DNA from 4 places in the Halobacillus sp. BAB-2008 genome. Region 1 is predicted to be linked to each of the others. Evidence: riboswitches for the same ligand, from Rfam matches in the RefSeq annotation. Region 1 holds a riboswitch; each other region holds the start of a gene.
The links. Region 1 has a riboswitch for S-adenosylmethionine ahead of D479_RS06195 (methionine biosynthesis PLP-dependent protein). Riboswitches for the same ligand answer to the same signal wherever they lie in the genome.

Region 1 (3,922 bases):
TGGAAGCATCTACATTGGCGGTTACTATCTTATGGAGTTTACTATTTGTCTACGCTATGCTGGGTTCCCTCGACTTCGGGGCCGGTTTCTGGGGAATGATTTACAGTAAGAGCAGGCAAACCGGCGCCTCTCAGATTGCCAACCGGTTCTTATCACCGACATGGGAAGTAACCAACGTTTTTCTCGTCATTTTCGTTGTCTCCGTTGTAACCTTCTTCCCATTTGCAACGACGCTCTTAGGAAGTATTCTGCTCGTCCCGGTCGCTCTGGGTATTTTGCTCTTGACCATCCGAACGACGTTCATGGTTTTTCAGCACCATACCGATCGATTTAAGAATACGCTTCGTATCACATCGGGATTCACAGGGTTGATCATTCCGGCGCTGCTCGTCAGTATCCTCCCTATCACATTAGGAGGATTCATCGACTTCGATAATGATTACCCCCGCCTCCATTATGGAGAGCTTCTGTCCCACCCTACTTTATATATGCATATCGCTTTCGGGTTGACGACGGAATTATTCATCTCGGCCGTCTTCTTGATGGATTATGCAAAAGAGGCAGACGATTGGAAGGCGTATCACACGTTCCGGAAGCATGCCATTTGGCTTGGACCGGTCAGTATTGCCGTGGCCATGTTGACCATCGGTACCTTCCCGGAAGAGGCGGCATGGATCGTTGACAATATCCAGGCGAACTGGTTTACGTTCGGATTATCTGTTCTTTTCTTCCTGATCGGCTATACATTTTTGTTCATCCGCCGGAAGAATGGACAGCGTGGACTATCACGACTTGCCGTCCTTGCGATCATCATTCAATACGGCATCGCTATCTATGCCTATGGCAATGCGCACCTCCCCTATCTGATTTATCCTGATTTGACTATAGAAGAAGGATTCACAAATCCGGACATCTTTTATCAGATGCTTGTCGTCTACGGTATTGGATTCGGAATTCTGATTCCTGCTTTCATCCTGTTCTGGCGCTTGTTCCTGAAAGACCGCCGTTACTTGAAACAGGAATAGAAGAGCGGCAGCTTAAGCTGCCGTTCTTTTTTATATCGTTATCCTTAGGACCGTACGGGGTACATAGAGACAAAGAGAGGTGAAACTATGAAGAAGTTGACCAATCAATACTTAGAGGAAGCAATCGAAGACAGCAAACCGTACGCTTCCCATGGAAATGTCAATATGACCATTCCTCATTTCGATGAAACAATCAAAGATCACTTAAGTGTTTCCATCCTCACAACACACGGGGAGTCCTATTCCGCCGGTGGAGACAATCAGCACATTCCTATGCAGAGCACTTCCAAAATCATCGGCCTCATGCTTGCCCTCCAGGATTTCGGGAAAGACCGCGTCTTCCAAACCGTAGGAATGGAACCGATGGGTGATTTCTTCAACTCGATCAGTCAACTGGAATCACATGTGAACCACAAACCGTTTAATCCAATGATCAACGCAGGAGCTATTGCTGTCGCCTCTCTCATTAAGGGGCAGAATACGGAAACCCGCTTCGACCGGTACCTTACTTTCCTTCGCCGCATCACAAGTAATGATCAGCTGGAGATGAGTGAAGAAGTCTACGAAGCAGAAATAGGCAACGGAGCAAGAAACCGATCTCTCGCATACTTTATGCAAAGCAACGGGACACTCGTGACAGATGTAGAAGAAGCACTCGACCTTTACTTCCGAATGAATGCAGTCATGATGTGCTGTACAGACTTCGCGAAGGTAGGACTCTTTCTGGCAAAAGGCGGCGAAGACCCCGCAAGCGGAGAGCGGCTGATCCCACCCCACCATCTTCGGACTGTGAAGGCGATCATGATGACTTCCGGCATGTACAATTCATCCGGCCACTATGCAGTAGAAGCAGGGTTCCCCTGCAAAAGCGGTGTATCCGGCAGCATCATCGGTTCCGTCCCCGGCCGGATGGGAATCGGTGTCGTCGGGCCTGCCATTGATAAGAAGGGGAACAGCACAGCCGGCGGAGCCTTAATCAAAAAATTGTCCAAAGATCTCGGCTTAAATATGTTCGGGGTGGAAAATACAGATGCAGAGGAGGAACATAATGGCGTTTGACTACGATCTTGATTTCGACCATATCAATTTCAAAGAAAACCCGGAAAAGTACCGGGTCGGTAAAGGAGAGCAGGGGGTCCTCCTTGTCGAGCCTTACAAGAGTGAGATCCTGCCGAATTGGCGATTCAAAACACCGGAAATTGCTAAAGAATCTTCCGAGAAGATATATGAGCAATTCCTTGAATATAAGAAAGCAGAAGATATTGTAGGTATGGATATGGCCCGTAAATTCCTCCAGATGGGATACACACGCTCCAGACGATACGCCAATTATAAAGGCGGAAAAAAGTACGGCGATGACGGTAAGGTGAACGAACGGCAGATCGATGAAGAAAAAGCGGAATCGGCACGCATCTTTGAAGAAAAATGGAAGCTGGTGCGTGAAGATGAAGAGTATCTGAAGCAAAAAAGGAGACACCAAGAAAAATACGGATAAAAGTAAAAAATTTCTACAAGGTATATTGTCAAAAGTTTCTGAGTAGTGTAAAGTAGTCAACAACATTTACATTTATACAATTGAATCTCTTATCAAGAGAGGCAGAGGGACTGGCCCTGTGAAGCCTCAGCAACCCCTGGTCTAACCAGAAAGGTGCTAACTCCAGCAAGTTGTCTATTCAACTTGGAAGATAAGAAGAAGAACGGAAACGTCAAAGTCTTCTTATCTAAGAAGGCTTTTTTTATTTATATACAAGATTACTAGAAATGAGGAATGTTCACATGTGTCCGCACACTGATACTAAATTCGTCCAAACTGGAAACCAGAAAGAAGAGCCCACAGGCGCGATAAATCCCCCTGTTTATTTCTCTACCGCATACCGTCATCCCGGCTTAGGGGAATCCACAGGCTTCGATTATACCCGGACAGGAAACCCGACCAGGCAGGCTCTGGAGAAGTCCATTGCTGATATCGAAGGCGGCGAAGCCGGGTTCGCCTTCAGTTCCGGAATGGCTGCCATCCAAACGGCCCTTTCTCTATTTAAGCAAGGGGACGAAATTATCGTTTCAGAAGATCTATACGGCGGGACATACCGACTCTTCGAGCATATGAAAGAACGCTACGGCCTGAATTTCCACTACTGTGACAGCAAAGAGCTGGATAATTTGACTGCTTACATCAACGATCAGACCAAAGCCATTTACATTGAAACACCGACAAATCCACTAATGCATACAACAGATATCCGAGAGGTATCTAAACTGGCAAAAGCACACGACCTGCTTTTGCTTGTCGATAACACGCTCTATACTCCCGTCCTGCAAAAACCGCTGGAAGAAGGGGCGGATGTCGTCATCCACAGCGCAACCAAATATCTTGCGGGTCACAACGACGTACTTGCAGGTATTCTTGTCAGTAAAGGAAAACAGGTCAACGAAACGCTGGAGTTCCATCAGAATACATCCGGCGCCGTCCTTTCCCCACTTGATTCGTGGCTGCTTATGCGCGGAATGAAGACCCTTCCGCTGCGAATGAGGCAGCATGAAACAAACGCGAAAGCCGTTGTGGATTATTTAAAAGAGCACCCTGCGGTAACAGACGTCTTCTATCCGGGGCGAGGCGGAATGATTTCTTTCCGTCTGCAGCATGAGCAGTGGATCGACCCGTTTCTGCGCAGCCTGAACTTGATATGTTTTGCAGAAAGTCTCGGGGGGGTTGAAAGCTTTATTACGTATCCGGCTACACAAACGCATGCGGATATACCGGAAGAAATCCGCACGGGATACGGAGTATGCAACCGTCTGCTTCGGTTCTCTGTAGGAATTGAGCACATCGATGATTTACTGGAAGATTTGGAACAGACCTTGAGCAGCTTACTGAAGGAGGAGATTGCACAATGACC
Region 2 (3,922 bases), on a different contig from region 1:
AATCAAGTCATCAACCGACTCCAGGCCTACAGACAGACGCACGAGCTCCTCGGTGACGCCCGATTTCTTCAGGTCATGCTCGTTCAACTGTTGGTGTGTGGTGGATGCGGGATGAATAATTAACGATTTTGCATCGCCGACGTTAGCTACATGGGACCACAATCCGATGTTGTCTATCAGTGTACGACCAGCTTCCCTGCCGCCTGAAATACCAAAAACGACGATGGAGCCGTGGCCGTAATGGAAGTACTTCTCAGCAAGGGGGTGGGTAGGATGATCGGGTAATCCCGGATAACGCACCCACTCGACTCCTTCATGTTTTTCTAAATACCTGGCAATCTCGAGTGCCTGATCCGCATGCTTTTTAATTCGGAGATGCAGCGTCTCCAACCCTTGCAGCAACAGGAAAGCATTTTGCGGGCTTAGGCATGCCCCGATATCCCGGAGAAGTTGGACGCGGAGTTTAACCGCGTAGGCTGCGGGACCGAGATCGGCGTAGCGGATTCCATTGTAGCTCTCATCCGGAGTTGTAAATCCAGGGAACTTCTCGTGGTCCCAGTTAAAACGGCCGCTGTCAATGACGACACCGCCAATCGTCGTGCCGTGTCCCCCGATCCATTTCGTAGCGGAGTGGACGACGATATCCGCGCCCCATGCGAAAGGTTGGCATACATAAGGGGTGGCAAAGGTGTTATCGATAATAAGTGGGATGTGATGACTGTGGGCTACAGCTGCCACTTTCTCGATATCGAGAACATCCAGACTCGGATTTCCAATCGTTTCCGCGAAAATTGCCTTTGTATTTGAGGTAATGGCTGCTTGGAAGTCGTCATGGCTGCTGCCTTCAATGAAACGAACATGGATTCCATACCTCGGAAGGGTATGGACGAAGAGGTTGTATGTGCCGCCGTAAAGGTTGGAGGAAGCAACGATTTCATCTCCGGCTCCTGCAATATTCAAAATGGCGAGTGTGATCGCTGACATTCCGGAAGAAGTAGCTACAGCTGCGGCTCCGTCTTCCAATAAAGCCATCCGCTGCTCGAAAGCATCCACGGTCGGGTTCATGATCCGCGTATAAATGTTTCCCGGTTCTGCAAGGGCGAACAGGTTCTGAGCGTGGTCTGTGTCTCGGAAGACATAAGAGGTCGTTTGATAAATCGGCACTGCGCGGGAACCGGTAGCCGGGTCTGGCTCCTGTCCGCCGTGTAACAACAAAGTCTCTGGACCGTACGGGTGGTTAGGGAAAGTCATCAATCATTCTCCTCCTTGGATTGTTGTTCCTAGGAACCTCTACCTTGGTGGCGGAAGGCAAACGAAAAGCCCTCTTCTGTAAGAAAGAAGAGGGCTGTATGTACGGATTACCTCCCCTTATCTTTCAGATCACCGGATCTGTAGGATTTAGCACCTTTTCAAGTCTATGCTTGATGGTTGCCGGGCGTCGTAGGGCCTAGTCCCTCTGCCGCTCTCGATAAGAGTGTATTCGATTAGTCTGACTTGTTTGAAATTATATACGTGTGCCTGTGCAATGTCAAACCCTTTCTCTGAGGCCTTTGATGTTTGAGTATGCATCCAGCTGGGAATGCTCTTACTACATTCAAAAATAGTAGAGGAGTGAAGATAGAATGAAAGAATATAGTGTAGTCCCAAATAAAGACGTAACAGGCTGGTTTGTTAAAATCGAAGACGTGGCTCCGACAAATCTTTACGATGAACGTGATACTGCCATCGAAAAGGCTGAAGAAATGGCGAAAGGAAATTCACCAAGCAAGCTTTCCATTATGAATCAGAATCACGAAGTAGAAGAAGAGCGCACGTACTAATACATGACTCCCGGAAACGGGAGTTTTTTTATGTTATGAATCTGGTAGAGTGGAAGCAGGATTAGTAGCAAAGAAGAGGGGATCTTTATGGACAATCGCTATGATGTGGTCATTACAGGTGCACGGGTGGCAGGCGCGAGTTTAGCAGTTCTGCTTGGAAAACTCGGAAAAAAAGTACTTCTTATAGATAAAGCTCCTTTCCCGAGTGATACGTTATCAACTCATTATATGTCGCATACCGGTTACTTAGAAGAACTCGGCATTTTAGACAAATTGCTGGCTGGCGGCCTGCGGAAGGTGGATCGGATGAGGACACATATCGGTTCCAGTTACATAGATGGCCCGAGGTCTGCCTACACGGTCATACCAAAGCGTGACCGCCTGGATATGCTTCTTATAGAACGCACCTTCCTGTACGAGGGAGTAACCTTTCTTTCAGAGACAGCTGTGCGGGAGGTTTTGTGGGATCAAGACCGCATGGTAGGGGTGAGGATAAAAGGGAAAGGGAGAGAGAAAGAGGTGTATGGTGATTTAATTGTCGGAGCAGATGGTAAACATTCGACGATCGCCCGCCAGGCAGGTGCGGAAGTGTATCACGATACACCGCCTCTCAGACCAGTGCTGTACGGATATTTTGAGGGAATTCCCCCTTTGGAAACGCCTACTACGGAAATATTTCTTCATGAAGGAAGAATCGGCTTTTTGTTCCCAATGGAACAAGGAAGAGATTGTATCGGTCTTGAGGTTCATCCGGATGAGTTTAAAACTATGATGAAAGATTCCCCCGAAGCGTTTGTCCGTATGTACAAGCAGCTGTATGGAATGGAAAAGCGGTTGGAGAATGCCCGTTTGCAAGGAAGTATCATCGGGACCTCAGGGGTGCCTAACTTTTTCCGTAAACCTTATGGAAACGGATGGGCCCTGATCGGCGATGCAGGTCACAGTAAAGACCCAAGTACAGGACTTGGGATTAATGATGCTTTCATGCAGGCGTTTCTGCTCGCAGATGCGTGCATGCGGATCGATGCAGGTGATGACAGGGAAGTGGTCATGGAAGCTTTCCAGAAAAAGCGGGATGAACACCTCTTCCCGGGCTTTCAGTTGACGCTGGATTATATCCACTCGTTAAAAAGGTTCTCGAAGAATGAACTTGCCCTGTTTCAAGCGATGGCTGCCAACCCGATGGTATGGAACAAAGTGGCGCCGAAATTGGGGGATTATTTGAGAGAAGGGACCAGAGACTTTCCTCTGCTTTACCAATCTGTCGAAATGGAAGCGGAAGCATTCGGATATGACAAGGATTCCTCTCCCTGACGGCGAACTATATAAAGAGAGGTGATGGGGATGGAATGGACGAAAGAAACCGCATATGCAAAGCTGCAAGAGGTTTATACAGATAAGGTCATGCAGGAGGAGAAGCGGAGAGTGTTCCAACAAGTTTACCGGCACCTTCGTGAACATTTGGATGATCTATGTGTCAGTCATGGTTTAAAGGAGCAGGCGGAGAAACAGCTTGGATTCTTTAAGGAATATACGTTCATGCCGGGAGATAATCTGTTTCAATCCATGCGTCACGTTTTTCTGTTGGCAAGAGGCGAAAGAAAAGAGGAAGAGGCAGTGACCAGGCAGCACTTGGAACGGATCTATCGCGCGCTTTATCAGCCGGCAGGTTTGAAGAATCCATATATCCCGGATTCGTTTTGGGATACACCGGTCGGGGTAGCTTGTCTTGTTGCGGAAGAAGGAATTGAAGCGGCTTATCCTGTGCTCGATCAAATCATGGAAGCGGAGAAATAAAACCAAAGCCAGTCAAATTTGTGACTGGCTTTGGTTTGCTTACGCAGTGGTTTTGGAGTCGGTGTGCTCCGGGCTTTCCACGGGGCGTCCGGTGCTCCTCGTAGCTTTTATCTACCAGGGACCTGTCTGTTTCCGCTGATCCAGTTGCCCATTTTCATGTCCCAAGATTGTCCTACTATAAGTCAAGGAACGAGAGAGTGTTTGAACAAGAAACGTTTTTACATATGCGGAGAGGATTATTGTTCTATCTTTATCCTCTCCAGTTTCCACACAGGTTTGTAATCTTAGATTCTGTAGAAAAGGCG
Region 3 (3,922 bases), on a different contig from region 1:
GCCTATTTCGTCATCCAGGCCCTGCAGGGGAACGGCCTCCGCTATGAGGAAATGCAGTATTTGACCCGTCCGTACAGGGAAGTATTCATGGCCGGGCTGTTCATCGGCTCGCTTGGTGCCGTGATGGACGTATCGATCACGATCGCTTCGTCACTGTTCGGACTCTATGAGAAGGATGCCGCCATCACAGGAAAGGCATTGCGGAAATCCGGTATGGACATCGGAAAGGACGTCATGGGGACCCTGACGAGCATCTTGTTCTTCGTCTATGCGGCCGGCTCGATCCCGTCGATTCTTCTCTACTTGAAGAATACATCGCCGCTCGGCTTCACGCTGTCCATGAATCTGTCGCTTGAAATAGCCCGGGCGCTTGTCGGCGGCATTGGCATTGTCCTGACAATCCCGATCAGTGTCTACACTACACTGTTCATCATTAACGCAAAGAGGAAGAGATCATGAATGTACTAGTCGCCTTAACCGCCATATTATTCCTATTGATGGTCCTCGTCGGAGGAAAAAAAGGAGTGCGATCGTTCGCTTCGTTATTCTTCAACTTCGTCATTCTCATCGTCGCGCTGTTTTTCATGCTCGATCCGCACATCAATCCGATCATCGTGACCATCATCGCCTGTGCGGTCATCAGCTACGTCAACCTGATTTACGTGAACGACTGGAATTTGAAGACGGGCACCGCGTTTCTCGCTACGATGGTCACGATCGCCATTTTGCTCGTCGGCATCCATTTGATTACAGATATGTCAATGATCCAAGGGTTCAGTGAAGAAGATTCCGACAGCCTCGCGCCCTACTCGTTATACATCGGGCTTGATTTCGTGAAAATCGCCGCCTCCGTCATCATCATCGGGACGATCGGCGCCATCACGGAAGTGGCGATTTCCATCACGTCATCGATGAGTGAGGTGCAGCACCACCATCCGGAGATCTCAAGGAAGGACTTGTTCGTCTCCGGCATGAACGTCGGCCGCGACATCCTCGGAACGGATACGAACACGCTGTTCTTCGCCTTCTTCGGCGGCTACCTTGCCCTGCTTATCTGGTTCAAGGATTTGGACTATTCGCTGGGCGAAATCGTCAATTCCAAAGTGTTCAGTGAAGAGATGATTGCGATCTTTTGTGCCGGCATCGGCATTGCGCTCATCATCCCGGTCGCAGCGGCCATCCATTCCTTTTTCGCGGTGCGGAAGAAGGCGATGGCTGCTGAATAATAGCCCTTAGAAGAGGACGGGGCGTCCCCATTTACCGGAGCCCGCTCTCCAAACAAAAAAGCGTCCGGCTCGTAAGCCGGACGCTTTTTCTATACTATCTATCTCCAAACTTCCTCTGCAATTTCAAGCACGTGGCGGATCTTCGCCCACTGTGCTTCCTCTGAAATCACATTCCCCTCTTCCGTCGAAGCGAACCCGCACTGCGGGCTGAGACAGAGCTGGGACATCGGCACATAGTCGGATGCCTCTAAGATCCGGGCTTTGATGCGGTCCGGGTCTTCCAGTTCGCCGGTCTTCGATGTAATCAGGCCGAGGACGACCGACAGATCCGGGCGGTTGACGTGACGGAGCGGTTCGAAGCCGCCGGAGCGTTCATCATCGAATTCCAGGAACAAGCCGTCGACGTCCAAACCGTCGAAGATCGTCTCCGACAGCGCTTCATAGCTCCCTGTCGTCATGAAGGTCGAACGGAAGTTTCCGCGGCAGATGTGCATCGTGATCAACAGGTCTTCCGGACGCTCTGCAATCGATTCGTTGATCGAACGGGCACACAGGGTAGCGGCACGTTCCGGATCGCGGCCTTCCGCAGCAATCGCTTCTCTGCCTTTTTCCGAGAAAAAGCTTGCCCAGGCGGTATCATCGAGCTGCAGGTAGCGGCACCCTTCTTCGTAAATCCGCTGGATGAATCCTTGGTACGCATCCACCAAATCCGCGAGCAGCGCTTCATCCGTCGGGTAGATCTCCCTGTCGATGTCGGCACGGAACAGCAGCATGTTAGGGCTCGGAATCGTCAGCTTTGCGACGGAATCGCCGGCGATCTCTTTCAGGAAACGGAAGTCCCTGATCGCCGGATGATCCGTGAACCCGACCTTTCCAGTCACTTTGACACCGCGCGCCTTCGTCTCCACCCCGTCGAACTGAAGTCCCTTCTCCTTGTCGTAGCCTTCCACTCCATCGAGTCCTTCAAGGAAATCGAAGTGCCACCAGCTGCGACGGAAATCCCCGTCTGTCACGGCAGGAAGTCCTGCCTCTTTCTGTTTCGCGACAAGCTTCGTTATCTCTTCGTCTTCGATCCGGCGCAGCTCTTCTTGGGAAATCGTCTCCTCCGCTTTCTGCCGGCGCGCTTCCTTCAAACGCTCGGGTCTCAGGAAGCTCCCGACATGATCGCCTTTGAATGGAGCTCGTTTGATGGTTGAATTCGTCATCTCTATCATCCTTCTTCCGTTGAAATTAAAAAAATCCACACTTCTCACCATAAGAAGAGCGGATTACCTGCGTATCTAACCTCTTCTCATCTGCAAGCACGTACGCTTCTGGAATTAGCACAGTACCCGTCAGGAGTCTGCTGCTAAGGCTTCAAAGGGCCAGTCCCTCCACCTTTCTCGATAAGAACGTTTATCTATGAAGTTGTTAGCCCCACTATACAGCAATTCCCAAACGATTGGCAACCCGTTGTCGGAAAATTTTGTCGATAAGTCGGACGTACGACCTGTCTCTGTTTTATTGCTAACTTTTTCCAATTCAGCTACTTTAAACATATGTTCCATGAATCAAACATTTGTCCGGAGGGCTGTCTATGTTACCAAACAAACTGACCGACCGCGAACGTCAGGTCTATGAACAGATTGCAAATAACCCGTATATTTCCCAACACGACCTCTCCCAAATCCTCGCCTTGTCCCGGTCCACCGTCGCCAACGTCATCTCCCAGCTTGTACAGAAAAACATTCTGCTCGGCCGCGCCTATGTCCTGAATCATTCCCGTCCTGTCCTCTGCATCGGTGCCGCCAACGTCGACCGCAAGTATCACTGCCTGGAGCGCTTCGACTATAAGACATCGAATCCGGTGCGGTCGACCGCAAGCGCCGGCGGCGTCGCCAGAAACATCGCAGAAAACCTCGGGCGCCTCGGAAACCGGCCGACACTCATCACTGCTGCCGGCAGAGATGCCGACTGGGAAATCATCGCCCGCGCCTCTGCCGAGTATATCATAATGGACGGCGTCCTCCATCTGCCGGACCGGAACACAGGCACGTACACCGCTGTCCTCGACGAGCATGGAGAAATGACGATGGCCTTCGCCGATATGGCTATTTACGACGCTGTTCTTCCGGAGGAGATCCGTCGTCACGAGAAGAAATGGAAGCAGGCCGAATGCGTCATCGCCGATTTGAACTGCCCGCAGGAGACGCTCGCCTTCCTGCTTAAGGAAGCAGCCGCCGACCACACGCCGGTCGCCTTCATCACCGTCTCGATACCGAAAATGAAGCGGCTGCCCTCGGATATCAGCGGCCTGACGTGGCTGATGACGAACGTCGAAGAAAGCGCCGCACACTTCGACATTCCCATTCAAAACGAAGCCCAGTGGAAAGACGCCGTTGAACACTGGCTCGCCTGCGGTGTCCGCTATGTCACGGTGACGTGGGGCAAGCGGGGTGTCATGGTCGGGGAAAGCGGCGGCAGCATCCGCCACTATCCCGCCCCTGCCCTCGACACGACCGTAGACGTCACCGGCGCCGGAGATGCATTCTCCGCTGCTGTGCTGCACGCCTGGCTCGACGGCAGTCCACTGTCCGAAGCCGTCCATGCCGGACTGAAGAGCGCCGCCCTCTGCGTCCAGACGACAGCGACCGTCCATTCCGATTTGACGACCCATCTATTAAAAAAACAGGAGGAGTTCCTATGAATCTCAATCC
Region 4 (3,922 bases), on a different contig from region 1:
TTGAACAGAGCTTGCGAAGATGTCCAACAGGCTGGCGGATCTTCTCGGTTCAATGCCGTAATCATCAGAGATCTGTTTGGCTAATGGACCGGCCGTGATGATCGAAATCGTGTTGTTTGCAGTGGACAAATTGATCGCGGTTACGATACCGGCGATCCCGAACTCTCCACCACGATTAGACCGGACACGTTTATTCACCGCTTCCAGTAGATACTCAATTCCGCCGTTGTAACGGATCAGCTCTACAAGTCCTCCGAGCAAAATAGCGATCATAGACAACTCCTGCATGTTAGCGAAGCCGTCTCCGATCAGGTTAATCAGTTCCATCCCCGAGAATTTACCGAGAATCAAACCGACAATTCCGGCTGCTACCGTTCCGCCGATCAGAACGAATATGACGTTTACCCCAAGGATGGCGAACAGGAGCACTCCGAGATATGGAATGACTTCAAGGAAATTATACGAGTATGTTTCCCCAAGATCTGCACTCGCACTGGCTGTCCATACTGCAAAAATAACCGCTGTTACTATGGCAGCCGGAAGAACGATAAAGAAGTTCGCCTTGAACTTTTCTTTCATTTCCGTGCCTTGTGTTCGAACAGCTGCAATGGTTGTATCAGAAATGATGGAGAGGTTGTCCCCGAACATAGCCCCACTTACAATGGCTCCCATAATCAGCGCCACACCAATATCTGTTTGTTCTGCGACACCAAGTCCGATCGGGGCTAAAGCTACAACTGTCCCTGTGGAAGTACCCATGGAAATGGATATGAAACACCCAATGACGAACAGGCCGACGACCATCCATCCACCAGGCAGGTAGCTCAGGCCAAGGTTGACGGTGGAATCTACAGCCCCCATTCCCTGTGCGACGGAAGCAAATGCTCCCGCGAGCAGGAAGATCACAACCATCAAGATGATATTCGGGTGTCCTCCCCCTTTGGAGAGTGTCATGATTTTCGTTTCAAAATCTGTTTTTCGATCCATAAGCAGCGCTACCAGTATAGCTGCAAACAGAGCGACGAGTACAGGCATTTTGTAGAAGTCACCTGTCACGATCCCTGAACCAATGAACAATACAATAAATACTACAAATGGAATAAGTGCAAAAATATTTGCTTTCGGTTTTGTCATCTTTTCTGCCTCCTTCTTGGTGAACTCATGAATGTTTCTGTGATACAGACAAGACCAGGCCAAACAAATAAAAAAGAAGCCCTCTTTAGGATAAGAAGGCTTCTTTGTTTCCGTCCCCTCTTATCTGTCAGGTCTAAAACCTGCTGGATTTAGCACCGGCCAACTGTGTTGGTGGTTGCTGAAGCTTCTTAGGACCAGTTCCTCCACTTCTCTTGATAAGAACTATTCAATTGAGTCTCTCGTTACTTTACATCATTTTTTTCTCTCTGACAAGAGAAAAACTTGGAATGTTACTTTTTATCATACTCTCCGATAATGTCCACGGCTTTGGCTGCCAGAGAAGGGTCTACAGCCTCATCGAAATCTACATCGCCGATGATGGCACCATTGGAGTTGTAAAAGTCGAACTGATCTTTAATATCCTCCACGAACATACTGCCGTCCGGATCCAGTCCTGTCACGCCGACTTTCTTCCATATTTCAGGATCCTTCAAAGCGGTGTGTTTTGTCATGATATCAATGACTTCATCAAGCCCCTCGCCGTGAAGAAATGCATCGTTGTAATCGCGTACCCCCTTCAAATAAGCAGCCATGAAGCGGAGCGATACGTCTGTTTCTTCTTCAACAAATTCCGGTGAGCCTAGAACCATCGCGATTTGTGCTTCTGGAGCATAATCCGTAGCATCACCGAACCGCACATGTAACCCCTGCGATTCTCCCTGTGTTATCAAAGGCTCTATCTGCAGGGCAGCATCTATGGATTTATTCCCCATCGCGGCCAACATATTACCGAAATCCGACATTAAGACGACCTCTACGTCCTTCTCAGTCAAGCCGGCATGCTTCAGCATTTCATGGAAGATGTAATCATCCACGGCATTCTTTGAAGATACAGCAATCCGTTTTCCTTTAAAATCGGCATACTCCTTGATTTCATCCTGAAGGTCTTCTCTAATAACAAAACTGAAGTAGGAATTGCCATCGAAATAGTGCCCTTTATCAGCGATGATCTTCACATCGATTCCCTGAGCGATCGCATTGAAGAACGAAGCGGTGGAGACTCCGCCGGCGATGTCCACTTCACCGGAAGCAAGCGCCGGCAGCATATCATCACTGTTGGCGAATGTCGTAAATTCAATGTCTATGTTATAGTCATCGAAATATCCTTTCTCTTTCGCGATGTAAAATCCTGCACCGGACGCCGCACCGTCCTCTGCAATAACTACCTTCTGACGCTTCTCAAGCGGAGCCAGATCGCCGGATACGGTTTCTTTCTGCTTTCCTTGTTCAGACTCCTTATCACTGCAGCCTGCTGCTATACCCAAAAATAAAAAAAGAGAGATAAAGATCCATAATGATTTACGCATGGGATGTTTCCCCTTTCTTAAATCCTTGATCGTTGCACTTCTTCCTGAAGATGATTCCAGACCTCCACGAATTGTTCCGCCATGACAGGGTCAGCCCTGACCTGCTCCATATTTCTTGGTCTGGGGAGCTCGATTCGTTTTTCCTTTACAATCCTCCCCGGCTGGGCACTCATCAAGAGAATCCGGTCGCTGAGCAGGAGTGCTTCATCGATACTATGTGTAATGAAGAGGACCGTTTTTTTCGTTTCGGCCCAGATGTTGAGTAATTCTTCCTGCAGGATGAATTTATTCTGTTCATCCAATGCTGCGAACGGTTCATCCATCAACAATATTTCCGGGTCATTTGCGAATGCTCTGGCAATGCTCACCCGTTGTTTCATTCCTCCGGAAAGCTCTCTAGGGTAAAGCTTGGCGAAACGCTCCAGCCCTACTTTTTCTAAATAATACGCGGTCCGTTCCTTGATGACCGCCGCTGGTACACGACGCATTTTCAAACCAAAACTGACGTTACCCTCCACGGTCAGCCACGGAATCACCCCCCGTTCCTGGAAGACCATCGACTGAAGTGGCCGGTCTTCCTTTGCTCTTGCGATGGTGAATGACCCGGAACTCGGTGTTTCCAAATCGGCTAGAATTCTGAGCAGTGTCGTTTTTCCGCACCCGCTCGGTCCGACTAAACAGACGAACTCTCCATCGGCAATATCCAGATTGATTCCTTCCAATGCTGTGACTCTGCTTTCCTTTTTATAAAATACTTTCGTCAAATCCCTGATGGAAATTTTCGCATCCATTCCACCTTCCCCTTTCTCCTTCATCAACGCCAAGGGAGTAATTTACTTTGCAGTCCTCTCAAGATTAATGAGAATAAATAGCCGAAGAACGAGATGAGTACGAGCCCTACAAACATTTCTTTCAACATGAATGCCTTATAGGAGGTCCAGATTAAGTAGCCGATACCGGAATTCGCTCCCATCATTTCCGCTGCCACTATCGTAAGTAAGGCGATCGCCTGCCCCATTTGAATCCCTTCAAGCATGACCGGTAAGGAACCCGGGAGAGCGATTTTGAAGAAAAACTGTTTCGAATCTGCTCCGTAATTCTTTGCTACGTCCAAATATATTCTGTCGATGTTGATGACACCGGCAACTGTATTGATGACTACCGGAAAGAAGACACTTCCTGCGATCGTCACCACCTTGGAAACTTCCCCTACTCCGAACAGAATGATGATGATCGGCAGGAGAGCAAGTGTTGGAATCGGCATGAGAGCCATGATCAAAGGCGACAGGAAATGCCGGATTGGACCATACAAACCCATCAGCAGTCCGATTGCAATAGCAGGGATCACTCCGAGAAGGAATCCTGCAAAAATACGATATAATGAGATTCCAACATGGCTGAACAGTTCTCCGCTCCCTGCC

Region 2: another riboswitch for S-adenosylmethionine. It lies ahead of D479_RS03515 (O-acetylhomoserine aminocarboxypropyltransferase/cysteine synthase family protein); the one in region 1 lies ahead of D479_RS06195 (methionine biosynthesis PLP-dependent protein).
Region 3: another riboswitch for S-adenosylmethionine. It lies ahead of D479_RS04835 (5-methyltetrahydropteroyltriglutamate--homocysteine S-methyltransferase); the one in region 1 lies ahead of D479_RS06195 (methionine biosynthesis PLP-dependent protein).
Region 4: another riboswitch for S-adenosylmethionine. It lies ahead of D479_RS17850 (Na+/H+ antiporter NhaC family protein); the one in region 1 lies ahead of D479_RS06195 (methionine biosynthesis PLP-dependent protein).

What each region holds. Positions count from the first base shown of each region.
Region 1 is NZ_ANPF01000023.1:5,032-8,953, forward strand. It holds gene D479_RS06180 (cytochrome d ubiquinol oxidase subunit II) at 1-1,025, shown strand, start outside; gene glsA (glutaminase A) at 1,113-2,084, shown strand; gene D479_RS06190 (DUF4385 domain-containing protein) at 2,074-2,520, shown strand; SAM riboswitch class I at 2,607-2,717, shown strand; gene D479_RS06195 (methionine biosynthesis PLP-dependent protein) at 2,787-3,920, shown strand; gene metC (cystathionine beta-lyase) at 3,917-3,922, shown strand, end outside.
Region 2 is NZ_ANPF01000011.1:5,635-9,556, reverse strand. It holds gene D479_RS03515 (O-acetylhomoserine aminocarboxypropyltransferase/cysteine synthase family protein) at 1-1,251, opposite strand, end outside; SAM riboswitch class I at 1,366-1,475, opposite strand; gene D479_RS03510 (DUF2188 domain-containing protein) at 1,623-1,820, shown strand; gene D479_RS03505 (NAD(P)/FAD-dependent oxidoreductase) at 1,908-3,134, shown strand; gene D479_RS03500 (hypothetical protein) at 3,165-3,617, shown strand; gene D479_RS03495 (TetR/AcrR family transcriptional regulator) at 3,902-3,922, opposite strand, start outside.
Region 3 is NZ_ANPF01000017.1:8,271-12,192, forward strand. It holds gene D479_RS04825 (YibE/F family protein) at 1-459, shown strand, start outside; gene D479_RS04830 (YibE/F family protein) at 456-1,226, shown strand; gene D479_RS04835 (5-methyltetrahydropteroyltriglutamate--homocysteine S-methyltransferase) at 1,325-2,431, opposite strand; SAM riboswitch class I at 2,515-2,618, opposite strand; gene D479_RS04840 (PfkB family carbohydrate kinase) at 2,803-3,912, shown strand; gene D479_RS04845 (pseudouridine-5'-phosphate glycosidase) at 3,909-3,922, shown strand, end outside.
Region 4 is NZ_ANPF01000088.1:4,138-8,059, reverse strand. It holds gene D479_RS17850 (Na+/H+ antiporter NhaC family protein) at 1-1,134, opposite strand, end outside; SAM riboswitch class I at 1,252-1,356, opposite strand; gene D479_RS17845 (ABC transporter substrate-binding protein) at 1,425-2,501, opposite strand; gene D479_RS17840 (ABC transporter ATP-binding protein) at 2,519-3,292, opposite strand; gene D479_RS17835 (ABC transporter permease) at 3,316-3,922, opposite strand, start outside.